Regions from separate parts of the Streptomyces sp. NBC_00376 genome, predicted to be linked through region 1. Evidence: riboswitches for the same ligand, from Rfam matches in the RefSeq annotation. Region 1 holds a riboswitch; the other holds the start of a gene.
The links. A riboswitch is a leader RNA that binds a small molecule or an ion and turns the genes downstream of it on or off. The one in region 1 is predicted to bind cobalamin.

Region 1 (7,190 bases):
AGGGGCGGGTGATGAAGAAGTCGAACCACACTGCTGCGGACAGGGCTGTGAGCGCACCGGCCAGGCGATTTCCCAGGGCGGCCACGGCAACCACGGCGACGACGAGTACCAGGACCGTGTTGGTGTCGGACATGTCGGCCCGGAAGGGCACCAGCACCGCGCACACGGCCGGCGGCAGCGCGAGGGCGGCCCCGACCGCCACCTGGCCTCTGGTGAGGTACTTGAGCATGAGCCCCACCTCCACCTCAGGTGTAACCGGGACGGACGCTCCCGTGTCCGATTTCCGTCCGGCTTTGATGCGGCCTTGATGACGCGGGTGCTGGTGGACGCCCCGATCGGACTGGACCAGCCCTGAGCCTTTCGCGGTGGTACAACGCTTCGCCGCTGGTCAGCGGCAGGAACGAACTCGACGACCTGCTGTTCGGGCATGGATCCCTGTATGAGGGACTCGCGTCCGAAGGGGGTGCAGGGATGGCCGTCGTCAATTGTGCGTCAAGGACCGGACGTGAGGGATCAAGGGGCCGCCAACGGGGACGTCCGGGCCGGTAGGGGCGGGAACAGCGTAGTTGCGTGCCCCGGGGCGGCGTGCCGAGTACCCCGGTCCCGCCGAAGGGGTCCGGCACCCGGTATGCGAGTCGGACCGGCGTACGGGATGCGCAGAAAGCACGTGCTGTCCGGGGCATAAGGCCGCTCGACGCTGAATCCGCCGCGAGGAGATCCGATCAGGGCCGCCCCGCACCCGAATCAGATGGTGCCTCTCATGATCCAGGTCCAGCCGAACAGCCTCTCCGCACTCGCCGGGTGGTTTCCTGCCAGGACAGCAGGACTCGCCACCCTGGCCGAAAACGTTCTCGGTGCCGGAATCGGCAGTTGGTGGGCGGACAGCGTGCTCCGTCCACAGGTTGTTGCCGTGAGCTGTGCGAACCACGTACTCCTGCGCGGCGATCCGTACGCTCTTGCCCCGGGTTCTCTCGCACCTTTCGGCGGCAGCCTCGTGGAGGCGCCGTCCCGTTTCCTGAGGGTCCTGGGCTCCTCCTTCGACAGGATCGTGCCGCCCGGCTCACCGAACGGCTCAAGGCCGAGGCCGTCTGCCGGGACTGGGCGCCGTTTTCGCTGGAACCGGCGCCTGGACCCCGGAACCGCTGGTGCTACTTCGGCCTCGCGTACGCGCGTAGCCGCTCCTCGCGGCTTGTCAGACAGCAGCTCGCACAGCGCACCGCCTCCGCGCTCGTGTAGTACAGACAGCAGGTGTTGCGCAGATAGACCAGCCGCTCCGGGCCGTCCGGCGCTCGCCGGACCCTTGCGACCTCGCCCAGCGTCGCGAGTCCGCCGGGGGCGGTGTCCACGAACTGCCACCAGCGGGCAGCCAGCAGATCCACCTGGTCGCCGTACGCGCACAGCGCCGTGGCGCAGCCATGGGCGATCCCTCCACTCAACTGCCTGGCTCCGGCGCGGGTACGACGGTGCAACGCATCGGCGATGGGCAGCAGATGCCCGTCGAGCACGGTGCGGTGCAGCAGCCGTACGGAGCCCTCCCCGGCCCGGGGCGCCAACAGCCGGGCACTGCGCACCCGGACTCCGCCGATCCCGTGCGCGGCGGGGAGCACCAGGACGTTGCCGGACCGCATGTCCGGGACCTCGTCGTACAGCGCCCAATGGAGCACGGCGGCGGCAGTGACCCAGCCCGCGTACACCGCCATCAGGGTCAGGGCGGTCGCATGGCCGGTGCGGTGGCCGCTGCCTGTGCGTTCACGCTCCAGCAGCGTGGACAGCTCCTCGCCCGCCGGATCGGCCAGTCGGTCGGCTGCCAGCCACCGCCCGGCTTCGCTCGCGGGCGGTTCGCCTTCGGTGACCTGCCAGCGTGGTCCGTGTGGCAAGGGCGTCCAGACGGAGGAAGTGTCGTCACTCATGACAGCGGGAGGTAGACGACGTTGGGGGAGCCGGTGACCGGGTGGACGCCGATCCGGGAGCGTATCCCGTAGACCTCGGCCAGCAGCTCTTCCGTCAGTACCGCGTGCGGGGAACCGGACGCCACCAGCCGTCCGGCGCTGAGGACGAACAGCCGGTCACAGTAGGAGGCAGCCAGGTTGAGGTCGTGCAGCACCAGCAGATTGGTGGTGCCCAGGGTCCTCACCAGGCCGAGGATCTCCAGCTGATAGCGGATGTCCAGATGGTTCGTGGGTTCGTCGAGCGCCAGCAGCCCCGGTTCCTGGACCAGGGCGCGGGCGATCAGGGCCCGTTGCCGTTCCCCGCCGGACAGTTCTTCGAACCGTCGGTCGGCCAGGGGCGCCGCGCCGACGCGCTGGAGCGACTGGTCTATGCGGCGGGCGTCGTCGGCGTCGTCCTGCTCCCAGAACCGTTTGTGCGGGCTTCGGCCCATCGCCACGATCTGGCGCACGGTCAGGCCGAAGGTGCCGGGGCTGTCCTGCGGTACGACGGCGACGCGGCGGGCCCGTTCCTTCACACCGAGGGTTGCGGCGTCCGCTCCGTCCAGCAGGACCCGACCCGTTGCGGGTCGCAGGGCGCCGTACACACAGCGCAGGAAGGTGGTCTTGCCGCTGCCGTTCGGCCCGACCAGGCCGACGGTCTCGCCGGGGGCGGCGTCCAGCGTGACCGCGTCGAGCAGGGTACGGCCGGCCACCTTGTAGCCGATCCCGTCGGCGGCGAGCGCCGTCGGGGACGATGCCGGGCTCATCCGGTGATCCCTTCGGTACGGCTGGAGCGGCGCAGCAGCCAGAGGAAGAACGGGCCGCCCACCAGGGCGGTGACCACCCCGGCGGGGATCTCCCGGGGAGCCGCCACCGTCCGCGCCAGCAGATCGGCCAGCAGCAGGAAGACCGCCCCGCCGAGCGCGGTCACCGGCAGCAGCCTGCGGTGAGACGCGCCGACGATCAACCGAGCGGCATGCGGGACCATCAGGCCGACGAAGCCGATTGCCCCGCTGTAGGCGACCAGCACCCCGATGATCAGCGACACCAGCACGAAGACCCCGCCCCGGAAACGGCCGGGGTCCAGGCCGAGGCTGCGGGCCCCTTCCTCCCCGGTAAGCAGCAGATCCAGCGGACGGGCCAGGCTGATCAGGAGCACGGCCCCGATGCACAGGACCACTGCGGGCAGGGCCAGTTGGTCCCATCGGGCGCCGCCCAGGCCGCCCAGGGTCCAGAACATGATCTCCCGCACATGCTCGGCCCGGGAGGACAGCACCAGGATCAGGCTGGTGAAAGCGGACAGCACGTACTGGATCGCCACCCCGGCCAGGATCAGCCGGCCCGTCGTCATGGTGCCGCCGCGCCGGGCCATCGCGTAGACGGCGACCAGCGCGGTCATGGATCCGGCGAACGCTGCGAGGGGCAGTGCCACGTCGGTGGCCACCCCGGCGCCGACCCCCAGCACGACCACCACGGCGGCGCCCGCCGACGCCCCGGACGAGGCGCCCAGCAGAAACGGATCGGCCAACGGGTTGCGCACCAACGCCTGGAGCACCGCGCCCGACAGCGCCAGACCGGCACCGACGACGGCCCCGAGCAGCACCCTGGGCAGCCGTACCTCCCACACGATCGTCGGGAACGCACCGGAGCGTTCACCGCCCAGGACCGTACTCAATACCTCGCCCGGCGGAATCCGTACCGGGCCGAGCACCAGACCGGCCACCGCCGCCGCGAGCAGCAGCACCGTGAGGGCGCCGATCACGACGGGGGTCGAGCGGAGGACGGACTTCGGGCCGGGGCGGGCGGACCCCGCGCTCACGGAGTGCCGGGGTGCAGCTGCCCGGCCAGGTCCTGTACGGCGTCGGCGACCCGGACACCGAGCACGGCCGAGGACAGCGGGAGTACCGCGAACTTCTTGTTCTTGATCGCCGGCACGTCCGCGAGTGCCGGGTCGTTCAGCAGCCGCTTCTTCTTGGCCTCGACCGTGGTGCCTCCGTAGTCGTAGATCACGGCCACCTCGGGCTTGCGCTTGATGACCTGCTCCCAGGACACGTCGCCGAAGGTGGCGTCGAGGTCCGCGAAGACGTTCCGGCCCCCGGCGAGCCGGACGATCTCATTGCCGATGCCCTTGCCGCCCGCCGTGAACGCGGAGCTGTCGCCGGAGTCGTACACGAACACCGAGGGATGTGCGGAGCCCTTGAGTTCTGTTTCGACCGTCGTGATCTTCTGTCGTTCCTCGGCGATCAGCTTCTTGCCGCGCTCCGGTACGCCGAAGGTCCTGGCGACTTCGGTGATCTCGGTGGCGAGCTGGTCGATGCCGACCTTGCCCTTGGTGCAGTTCTCGATGTTCAGCCGGGTGTTGATGCCGTCCTTCTGGAGACCCGCCCGGTCCTGGCCCTTGGTCTTGTCGAAGGCGCTGCTGTACCCGCCGTAGACGAAGTCGGGGTTGGCGCCGAGCAGCACCTCCTTGGAGGGGTACTCCTTCGCGAGCACCTTGGTCTTGTCGTACGCGGACCGGTACTCCGGCAGGATGCTGTCGTCCAGGTAGGCGGTCCCGGCCAGCCGGTCCTGGAGCCCGAGGGCCAGCATGATCTCGGTGACGTGCTGGTTCATGGTGACGACCCGCTTCGGCGGGGCGTCGAAGGTCGTCTTCGTACCGCAATTGGTGACGGTGTAGGGGAAACCGTCGGCGACCGGTGCGGCCTCTGCCTTGGCTTCGCCGCCGGTGCCGCAGCCGGTGAGAGGCAGCAGAAGCAGGGGTATGAGCGCGAGGGGTACACGGCGTATCGGGGGCATGACCGAGCCTTTCCGGGGGATGTCCTCGTCCCCTGGGTCGTACGAGAAGGCGGCGCGGTCAGTATCTGGCTTCCGGGCTGTTGCAGCCCGGTCACAGTGGCGGGACCGTACCGGATTCACACCGGTTTCCTGACGCGCGTCGCCTGAGTTTTCGGAGCTCATTCTGTCAGACCGCGTATTCCGCAGGTCATGCCCATTGCGCTGTCGGCCTTGGGCGGCCCCGGACACCGACATCCGCGACGACGATCGGCACTGCGGACGGGTTCCGCCCGGACCGGCGGGCTCGCCCGCCCCTGAAGGGCGCCATCCTTACCTACTGGACGTGGGACAGACACGGCTCGCCACGGAAAGTTCGTCGAGGCCCGGCCGGTTCTGGACATCGAGCACGTGGGTGCAGAGGTTTTCAGGCCGTTGCCGTGAGGCCCGGACACCGCCGCTGGAGGACTGAGAGGTACCGCTCTACCGGTTTCTGGACGCCTACTCCCCCGCTGACGCAGAAGAGGACGGTGGTCGCGCCATCGCCCGCAGCGGTTGTTGTCTGTCGGCAGAAGCGGCTCCAGACGTCGCCACTCCGCCTCTGTCAGATCTCCCCGACCAGTCATACGAGAGCCAACGAATCAGTGGGCGGCATGGGTGCGCGGTCAGCAGCTGCGATGCCACCACGCCAACTCCGGTTCTGCCATCAGCTCGTGATGCGTTCGACCGAGGAGCACCGCGTCTCAAGCGTGTTGCGAAAGTGTGTGCGGCGGCGGACGTGGCGTAGTACTTCTGGGGAGACACAGAGACACGTTTGTTCTCACTTGGAGTCGTCGATGGCCGTTCGCCGTGTTGTGCCCAACATTCAGTCGGAGGCCGCGCAGGAGAGCCGGGAGTTCTATGGCCTGCTGGGCTTCGAAGAGGTCATGAACCACGGCTGGATCATGACGCTCGCCTCCGCGTCCGCCCCGGCAGCGCAGATCAGCGTCATGACCAGTGACAAGACCGCGCCCGTCACCCCCGACATGAGTGTCGAGGTGGACGACGTGGATGCGGCTCATGCGGTCATGCGGGACAGCGGCGCGGAGATCGTGCACCCCTTGCAGGATGAGGAGTGGGGCGTGCGGCGGTTCTTCGTCCGCGACCCCAGCGGAAGGGTGGTCAACGTGCTGGGCCACCGCTGAAGGCCTCCGCACCTTGGGCGAAAGCGCAGGTCGCAGCCAGTCGTTGGTGGCCGCGATAAGGACGGTGGCCTCATAGCGGACCGCGAGTTTGTCGTATCTCGTGGCCACGGCCCGGTGGCGCTTGAGGCGGTTGATGCCGCACTCGACCGCGTGCCGAGCCCGGTAACCGATCTTGTCGAACTTCGGTGGGCGGCCGCCTCGTGAGCCGCGCTTCTTGCGGTCAGCTTTGCGGGTGTTGGTCAGCTTTCGACTTCGGTTTTGTCGCCGCCCCAGAGGGTGTGGAAGGCGCCGTTGCGGTCGATGCGGTGGTAGGTGTGTGCGCCGAAGTAGTCGCGCTGGCCTTGAGTGAGGGCGGCGGGGAGGCGCTCGGCGCGCAGGGAGTCGTAGTAGGCGAGGGTGGCGGCGAAGGCGGGGGTGGGGACGCCCTGGGCAGTGGCGGTGGCGATCACGGTGCGCCAGTCGTTCTGTGCGGCGGCGATTTCCTCGGCGAAGCTCTTGTCCGAGAGGAGGCTTGCCATCTGAGGCTGGGTTTCGTAGGCGCTGGTGATCCTGTCGAGAAACGCGGCCCGGATGATGCATCCGCCGCGCCAGATCGCGGCGACCTTCCCGAGGTTGATGTCCCAATCGTATTGCTCGCTGCCGGCCGCGATCTCGTGGAAGCCCTGGGTATAGGCGACGATCTTCGAGGCATACAGTGCCTGCTCGACCTGGTCGGCGAATGCCGCCGCCTTGTCCTCACCGAGCTTGCGGGCGGTCGGTCCTGCGAGGTGGCGTGAGGCATCACGGAGGGCGGCGTGGCCGGAGACGGAGCGGGCGAAGACGGCCTCGGCGATGCCGGAGACAGGAACACCCAGATCGAGGGCGACCTGTACTGTCCAACGACCGGTGCCCTTCTGCTCCGCCTGGTCGAGCACAACATCCACGAAGGGCTTACCGGTCGCCGCATCGACATGTGAGAGCACTTCTGCGGTGATCTCGATGAGGTAGGAGTCCAGGCGCCCGGTGTTCCAGGCGCGGAAGATGTCCGCGATCTGCGCGGGGGAGTATCCGGCCACGTCGCGGAGCAGCTGGTAGGCCTCGCCGATGAGCTGCATGTCCGCGTACTCGATGCCATTATGCGTCATTTTTACAAAGTGTCCGGCGCCGTCAGGACCGATGTGCGTGACACACGGGGCGCCGTCCTTGGCCTTCGCGGAGATCTTTTCCAGCATCGGCCCAAGCGAGTCATAAGATTCTCTGCTGCCGCCTGGCATGATGCTCGGTCCGTTGAGTGCGCCTTCTTCGCCGCCGGAGACGCCGGTGCCGA
Region 2 (7,190 bases), 160 kb from region 1:
CACACCGCGGCGGATGGAGTCGATCCACGCCGAGCAGGAGTACGGCACCACCACACCGGTCGTGCCGAGGATCGACAGACCGCCCAGGATGCCGAGGCGCGGGTTCCACGTGGAGCGGGCGATCTCCTCGCCGTGGTCCACCGCGACGGTGACCTCCACGTCCCCCGCCCCCCGGTGCTCCGCGGCGACCCGTGCGATGTGGTCGCGGATCAACTGACGCGGCACGGGATTGATCGCCGGCTCACCGACGTCGAGCGGCAGCCCGGGAAGGGTGACCGTGCCCACTCCGGGCCCGGCCCGGAACACCACACCCGAGCCGGGCGGCAGCCGCCGCACGGTGGCCCGGACGAGGGCGCCGTGCGTCACATCGGGGTCGTCGCCGGCGTCCTTGACCACCCCGGCCGTCGCCCGCTCCTCGGCCAGCTCCTCCACCGCGAGCGCGAAGGCGGGCGTCTGCCCCTTGGGTAGGGTGATCGTCACCGGGTCGGGGAAGTCGCCCGTCAGCAGGGCCGTGTACGCGGCGGTGGCCGCCGCCGTCGCACAGGCGCCGGTGGTCCAGCCGGGCCGCAGACCGGTGTGTTTCAGCTGGGCGCTGCGTCCGCCCTCAATCTCACCCATGGATGGATCCGATGCATGTACTCGTACTCGGCGGAACGACGGAGGCCCGCCGCCTCGCCGAGTTGCTGGTGGAGGTGGTCCCGGCCGGCGCGCTGACGAGTTCGCTCGCCGGACGCGTGGCCGGCCCGAGGCTGCCGCCCGGCGAGGTCCGCATCGGCGGTTTCGGAGGAGCCGACGGGCTCGCCGCATGGCTGCGTACCCACCAGGTGGACGCGCTCATCGACGCCACCCATCCTTTCGCCGGGACGATCAGTTTCAACGCGGCCGCTGCCGCCGCTGCCGCCCATGTTCCCCTGCTCGCCGTACGGCGGCCCGGGTGGGTGCCCGGTGAGGGCGACGACTGGCACCCGGCCGGTTCCCTCGCCGAGGCCGCGGCGGCGCTGCCGGCGCTGGGCCGACGGGTGTTCCTCACGACCGGACGGATGGGACTGGCCGCCTTCGCGGGACTCGACGAGCTGTGGTTCCTGATGCGTTCGGTGGACGCCCCCGAAGCCCCGTACCCCGCCCGCATGGAGGTGCTGCTCGACCGGGGCCCGTTCACCCTGGACGGGGAACGCGAACTGATCCGCCGTCACCGCATCGACGTCGTCGTCACGAAGGACAGCGGCGGCGCCGCCACTGCCCCCAAACTCGCCGCGGCCCGCGAGGCGCGGATCCCGGTGGTGGTGGTGCGACGGCCCCCCGTGCCCCAGGGCATCCCGGTCGTCGAAGGCCCGGAAGCGGCCGTCGCCTGGCTCCGCGCACACATCCTGCACGGCAGCTAAGGGCTGTCCGGTAATCCCTGGTGGATCAGCGTGCGGCGTCAGACGCGGTGCATCGCAAGGCGGAGGGACGCCCGAATACTGGATGTATTCGGGCGTTCCGACAACGCGGCGAGGGATGGGGTCTCCCCAGCTCGAGCGCAGCCGAGAGCTTGGGGAAGTGGCTGTCGTCGCACGCCCGCCAGGGATCACGGGACAGCCCTCAGCCGACGGCCGCGCCCCGACAGGCTCTCAGCCCTCCGGATAGCGGCGGGGCGTCCAGACGATCTGCCGCCCGTCACCGCGCTCGACCCAGCGGGTCTGCGAGGACCCGACGAGCAGGATCGTGCGCATGTCGACCTCGGCGGGGTCGAGATCGCCCAGGCGCACGGTCCGCACGCTCTCGGCGGGCCCGCCGACATCCCGGCCGAGGACCACGGGCGTGTCCGGCGAGCGGTGTTCGAGCAGCAGGTCACGGGCCTTGCCGACCTGCCAGGTCCGGCTGCGCGAACCAGGGTTGTACAGCGCGAGCACCAGATCCGCCGTCGCGGCGGCGCGCAGCCGCTCCGCGATCACCTCCCACGGCTTGAGCCGGTCGGAGAGCGATATCGTCGCGTAGTCGTGGCCCAATGGCGCACCCGCCCGCGCGGCGGCGGCGTTGGCCGCCGTCACCCCCGGCAGCACCCGCACCGGGACCTGCGCGTACTCGTCCTGCGACGCCACTTCGAGGACGGCCGTCGCCATGGCGAAGACCCCGGGGTCGCCGCCCGACACCACGGCCACCCGCCGCCCGCGCCGGGCCAGATCGAGGGCGAACTCGGCACGCTCCGACTCGACCTTGTTGTCCGAGCCGTGACGCACCTGCCCCGGCCGCACCGGCACCCGGTCCAGATACGTGGTGTAGCCGACCAGGTCGTCGGCGGCGGCCAGCACTCCGCGCGTCTCGGGGGTCAGCCACAGCGGACCGGCCGGGCCGGTACCCACCACGGCCACCTCGCCACCCTCAGGGGCACCTTCGGGACGCGGCGCCCCGATCCGGCTGGGCAGGACCGCGACCGCGAAGTACGGCACCGAGCCGGCGTCGACCTCGGCCAGCTCGCCCACCCGCTCCCCGGCCATCGTGGCGCGCTCCACGTAACGCACCTCGGGCAGCCGCCCGGACGCCTCGAAGGCGCCGCGCACCGCGGGAAACGTACGGCCCAGCTTCATCACCACGGCCGCGTCGGTGGCGGCGAGACGCGCGGTCAGCTCCTCCTCCGGCAGCGTGCCGGGCAGGATCGTCAGCACCTCCTCGCCCTCCACGAGCGGGGTGCCGAGCCGAGCGGCGGCCGCGCTGACGGAGGTGACGCCCGGGATCACCTCGGTCGGGTAGCGGTCGGCGAGCCGCTTGTGCATGTGCATGTACGAGCCGTAGAAGAGCGGGTCGCCCTCGGCCAGCACGGCGACCGTCCGCCCGGCGTCGAGGTGCGCCGCCAGACAGGCCGCCGCCTCGGCGTAGAACTCCTCCATCGCCCCCCGGTAGCCGCCCGGGTGGTCCGTGGTCTCCGTCGTGACGGGGTAGACCAGCGGCTCCTCGACATGGTCGGCACGGATGTGCTTCGCCGCGATGGACCGGGCGATGGACCGCCCGTGCCGGGCGCTGTGATAGGCGATCACATCGGCCTCGGCGATGATCTCAACCGCGCGTACGGTCATCAGAGCCGGATCACCGGGGCCGAGCCCGACCCCGTACAGCCGGCCCGTCTTCTGCTCGCTCACGTCTACTCTTCCTCGCTGGCGATCGCGTTGAGGGCGGCGGCAGCGATGGCGCTGCCGCCGCGACGGCCCCGTACGATCAGATGCTCCAGCCCGGACGGGTGCGCCGCCAGGGCGTCCTTGGACTCGGCGGCACCGATGAAGCCGACCGGCACACCGATGACGGCGGCGGGGCGGGGCGCGCCCTCCTCGATCATCTCCAGCAGCCGGAACAGGGCGGTCGGCGCGTTCCCGACAGCCACGACCGCACCCTCCAGCCGGTCCCGCCACAGCTCCAGGGCGGCGGCGCTGCGGGTGGTGCCCAGTTCCTTCGCCAGGCCGGGCACCGACGGGTCGGAGAGGGTGCACACCACTTCGTTGTCCGCGGGCAGCCGCTTGCGGGTCACACCGCTGGCGACCATCGCCACATCGCACAGGATGGGTGCGCCGGCCCGCAGCGCGGCACGGGCGCGGGCGACCGCGTCCGGGGTGAAAGCGAGATCGCGGACGAGGTCGACCATCCCGCAGGCGTGGATCATGCGGACCGCGACCTGGCTCACATCGGCGGGCAGCCCCGCGAGGTCCGCCTCGGCACGGATCGTGGCGAAGGACTGGCGGTAGATCGCCGGTCCGTCCTTCTCGTACTGGTGCACAGTGCTTTCGCTCTCTTCCTCGGGCGTGCAACGGTCGGGTGCAGTCGGGTACAGGGTGAGTCGGGCGTACGGGATCAGCCGCGCGTACCGCGGGCCGCGGCCACCGCCGCGGCGAGCACGCCGGGGCGGTCGGGGACGTTCACGGGGGCACCCCGCTCCTCGCCCCGTACGAGGGAGATCCGGTGCCCGTCGGGGGTGGCGACGACGTCGACCCACTCGCCGCGGGGATGGCCGCACCGGCGTTCGCAACCGGACCAGTACACCGGCAGCAGGCCCACGGGCCCCACCACGGCCGCCGCCCGGCCCCGCACATCGGCCAGCGACTTCGCGCAGCCGGGCCGGCCGATACAGGCACCGACCCCGGTCCAGGGGGAGTCGGGCCCGACGACGAGGCCGGTGGCCCCCAGATCGTCCAGCAGCCCAGACGCCCGCCGCCGCTCCACCCCCGGTACGACGACCCCGCGCCACGGTGTCAGCCGCAATTCGCCACGCCCACCGTGCCGGGCCGTCTCCGTCAGGGTCCGCCACTGCGCCGGGGTGAAGCGCCCCAGCGGGATGCCGACGGACAGCGCGGCCCCGTCGTGCGGGCCGGTCACCACGCCCGGGGCGGGACCGTCCGAGCCCGGCGGGCAGTCTCGGTCCTCGGTGGAGGCGGCGCCGGAGCCCTCCTCCCGCAACCGCCGTACGACCTCGTCGAGAAGCGGGCCGGCGCCGCCGGGCAGATCCCTCACGCGCCAGGCACCGGTGCCCGACGCCCGTTCCAGAAAGACCTCGGCCGCCATGAGGGCGGCCTGCGGCGCCTGCGCGCCGGGTATCCGCACCACGGTCCGGTCCGTGCCGATCCGCAGCAGCGCCGCGCCGCCGTCCTGCGCCAGCAGCGTCACATCGCCGCCCAGCGCGTCCACATCGCCACGACCGTCGTCGAGCACGAACAGGAACCTGCCCGACAGCCCGGCCGTCCGGTCGCCCGCGCACAACAGCTCGTCCAGCGCCCGGAGCCACGGTCCGACGTCCCGCGCCCCCCGGCCGTCGAGCCCCGACAGCGGCGAGGCCACGATGTTGCGTATCCGCTCGTGGCGGGCGGAGGGCAGCAGCCCCGCTTCGCCCAGCCGGACGGCCAGTTCGCCACCGCAGTCCCCGCCCAGCCCGCGCAACTGGACATTGCCGCGCGAAGTGAGATGCAACTCACCATCGCCCAGGCTCTCCGCCACCGCCCCCAGCGCATCCGCCTGCACCGCGGTCAGCAGACCACCGGGCAACCGGACCCGGGCCAGAGCGCCGTCGTCCGCCCCGTGCAGCCGCAGCGTGCCGGGACAGGCGTCACCGCGGCCCCGGGCAGACGCGTCTGCGGGCAGCGAAGGCGAAGTGGCAGGTGGGGGCATGGCGGCGAGCATACCGACCATCCGACCGGATCCGTATGCCTCCATCAGCTGACCGGCCCTTACTATGCCTAGTGACGGGCCATCCGGCACGTCGTCGCCACAGACGGCGACAGGGGAGGAAGTCCGGTGCGATTCCGGCACGGTCCCGCCACTGTGAGCCCGGCCCCGGCCGGGCGAGTCAGGAACTCCCTTCCCCGGCCCTCGACTCCGTCGAGCAGGGGAGACTCCATTCCGACACCGCCCGGGGCGTGGACACCCCGAGGAAGGCCCGACGCCGCATGATCCTGCTCCTGTCGACGTCCGACACCGACCTGCTCAGTGCCCGCGCCTCGGACGGCCCGGTCCCCTACCGCTACGCCAACCCCTCCCGGCTCCCGCTCCAGGACCTGCCCGAGCTCCTCGACGGCGCCGACCTGGTCGTCGTCCGCCTCCTCGGCGGCGTACGCGCCTGGCAGGACGGACTCGACCAAGTCCTCGCCACCGGACGCCCCGTCGTCGTCCTCACCGGCGAACAGGCCCCCGACGCCCAGCTGATGGCCGCCTCCACCGTCCCCATCGGCATCGCCGCCGAGGCCCATGCCTACCTGGCCCACGGCGGACCCGCCAACCTGGACCAGCTCGCCCGCTTCCTCTCCGACACCGTCCTGCTCACCGGCCACGGCTTCGCACCGCCCGCCCCGGCACCCTCCTGGGGCCCGCTGGAGCGCACCGCCCGCCGCACCGACGGCCCGGTCGTCGCCGTGCTCTACTACCGCGCCCACCACATGAGCGGCAACACCGCGTTCGTGGACGCCCTGTGCGATGCCGTCGAGGACGCCGGCGCCCGCGCGCTGCCGCTGTACGTCGCCTCGCTGCGCACCCCCGAGCCCGAGCTCATCGAAGCGCTGCGCGCTGCAGACGCGATCGTGACCACCGTCCTCGCCGCGGGCGGCACCCGGCCGGCCGAGGCATCGGCGGGCGGCGACGACGAGTCCTGGGACGCCGGCGTCCTCAGCGGCCTCGACGTCCCCATCCTCCAGGCGCTCTGCCTCACCGGTTCACGCACCGACTGGGAGGACAACGACGAGGGCGTCTCCCCGCTCGACGCCGCCAGCCAGATCGCGGTCCCCGAGTTCGACGGCCGCCTGATCACCGTGCCGTTCTCCTTCAAGGAGATCGACGAGGACGGCCTGCCCGCGTACGTCGCCGACACCGAGCGCGCCGCCCGCGTCGCCGGGATCGCCGTGCGCCACGCCCGGCTGCGCCACATCCCGGCCGCCGAGAAGCGGATCGCGCTCGTGCTGTCCGCGTACCCGACCAAGCACTCCCGGATCGGCAACGCCGTCGGTCTCGACACCCCGGCCAGCGCCGTCGCCCTGCTGCGCCGACTCCGCGACCAGGGATACGACTTCGGTACGCAGGAGGTCCCCGGCCTCGTGTCGGGCGACGGCGACGAGCTGATCCGGGCCCTGATCGAGGCCGGCGGCCACGACCAGGAGTGGCTCACCGAGGAGCAGTTGGCCCGCAACCCGGTCCGGATCCCGGCCGCCGACTACCGGCGCTGGTACGCGACCCTCCCGGCCGAGCTCCGCGAAGCCGTCGAGCAGCACTGGGGCCCCGCCCCGGGCGAGATGTTCGTGGACCGGTCGAGCAACCCGGACGGCGACATCGTGCTCGCCGCCCTGCGCCGCGGCAATCTGCTCATCCTCATCCAGCCGCCGCGCGGCTTCGGCGAGAACCCGATCGCGATCTACCACGACCCCGATCTGCCGCCCTCGCACCACTATCTGGCCGCCTACCGCTGGATCGCCGCCTCCGCCGACGACAACGGCTTCGGCGCCGACGCCATGATCCACCTCGGCAAGCACGGCAACCTGGAGTGGCTGCCCGGCAAGAACGCCGGCCTCTCCGCCGCCTGCGGCCCCGACGCCGCCCTCGGCGACCTGCCGCTGATCTACCCGTTCCTGGTCAACGACCCGGGCGAGGGGACGCAGGCCAAGCGGCGCGTCCACGCCACCCTGGTGGACCACCTCGTACCGCCGATGGCACGGGCCGACAGCTACGGGGACATCGCCCGCCTCGAA

Region 2: it holds a riboswitch for cobalamin, as region 1 does, so the genes downstream of both, cobN (cobaltochelatase subunit CobN) here and OG842_RS04270 (ABC transporter substrate-binding protein) in region 1, are expected to answer to the same signal.

Annotation. Positions count from the first base shown of each region.
Region 1 is NZ_CP107960.1:903,908-911,097, reverse strand. Features, by position in the region: gene OG842_RS04290 (DUF4118 domain-containing protein) at 1-229, opposite strand, end outside; gene OG842_RS04285 ((2Fe-2S)-binding protein) at 1,149-1,910, opposite strand; gene OG842_RS04280 (ABC transporter ATP-binding protein) at 1,907-2,695, opposite strand; gene OG842_RS04275 (FecCD family ABC transporter permease) at 2,692-3,747, opposite strand; gene OG842_RS04270 (ABC transporter substrate-binding protein) at 3,744-4,724, opposite strand; adenosylcobalamin (AdoCbl) riboswitch at 4,745-4,881, opposite strand; gene OG842_RS04260 (VOC family protein) at 5,537-5,884, shown strand; gene gndA (NADP-dependent phosphogluconate dehydrogenase) at 6,124-7,190, opposite strand, start outside.
Region 2 is NZ_CP107960.1:740,087-747,276, reverse strand. Features, by position in the region: gene OG842_RS03510 (cobalt-precorrin-5B (C(1))-methyltransferase) at 1-618, opposite strand, end outside; gene OG842_RS03505 (cobalt-precorrin-6A reductase) at 630-1,382, shown strand; gene OG842_RS03500 (precorrin-2 C(20)-methyltransferase) at 1,611-3,116, opposite strand; gene OG842_RS03495 (precorrin-8X methylmutase) at 3,119-3,745, opposite strand; gene cobG (precorrin-3B synthase) at 3,820-5,139, opposite strand; cobalamin riboswitch at 5,186-5,334, shown strand; gene cobN (cobaltochelatase subunit CobN) at 5,406-7,190, shown strand, end outside.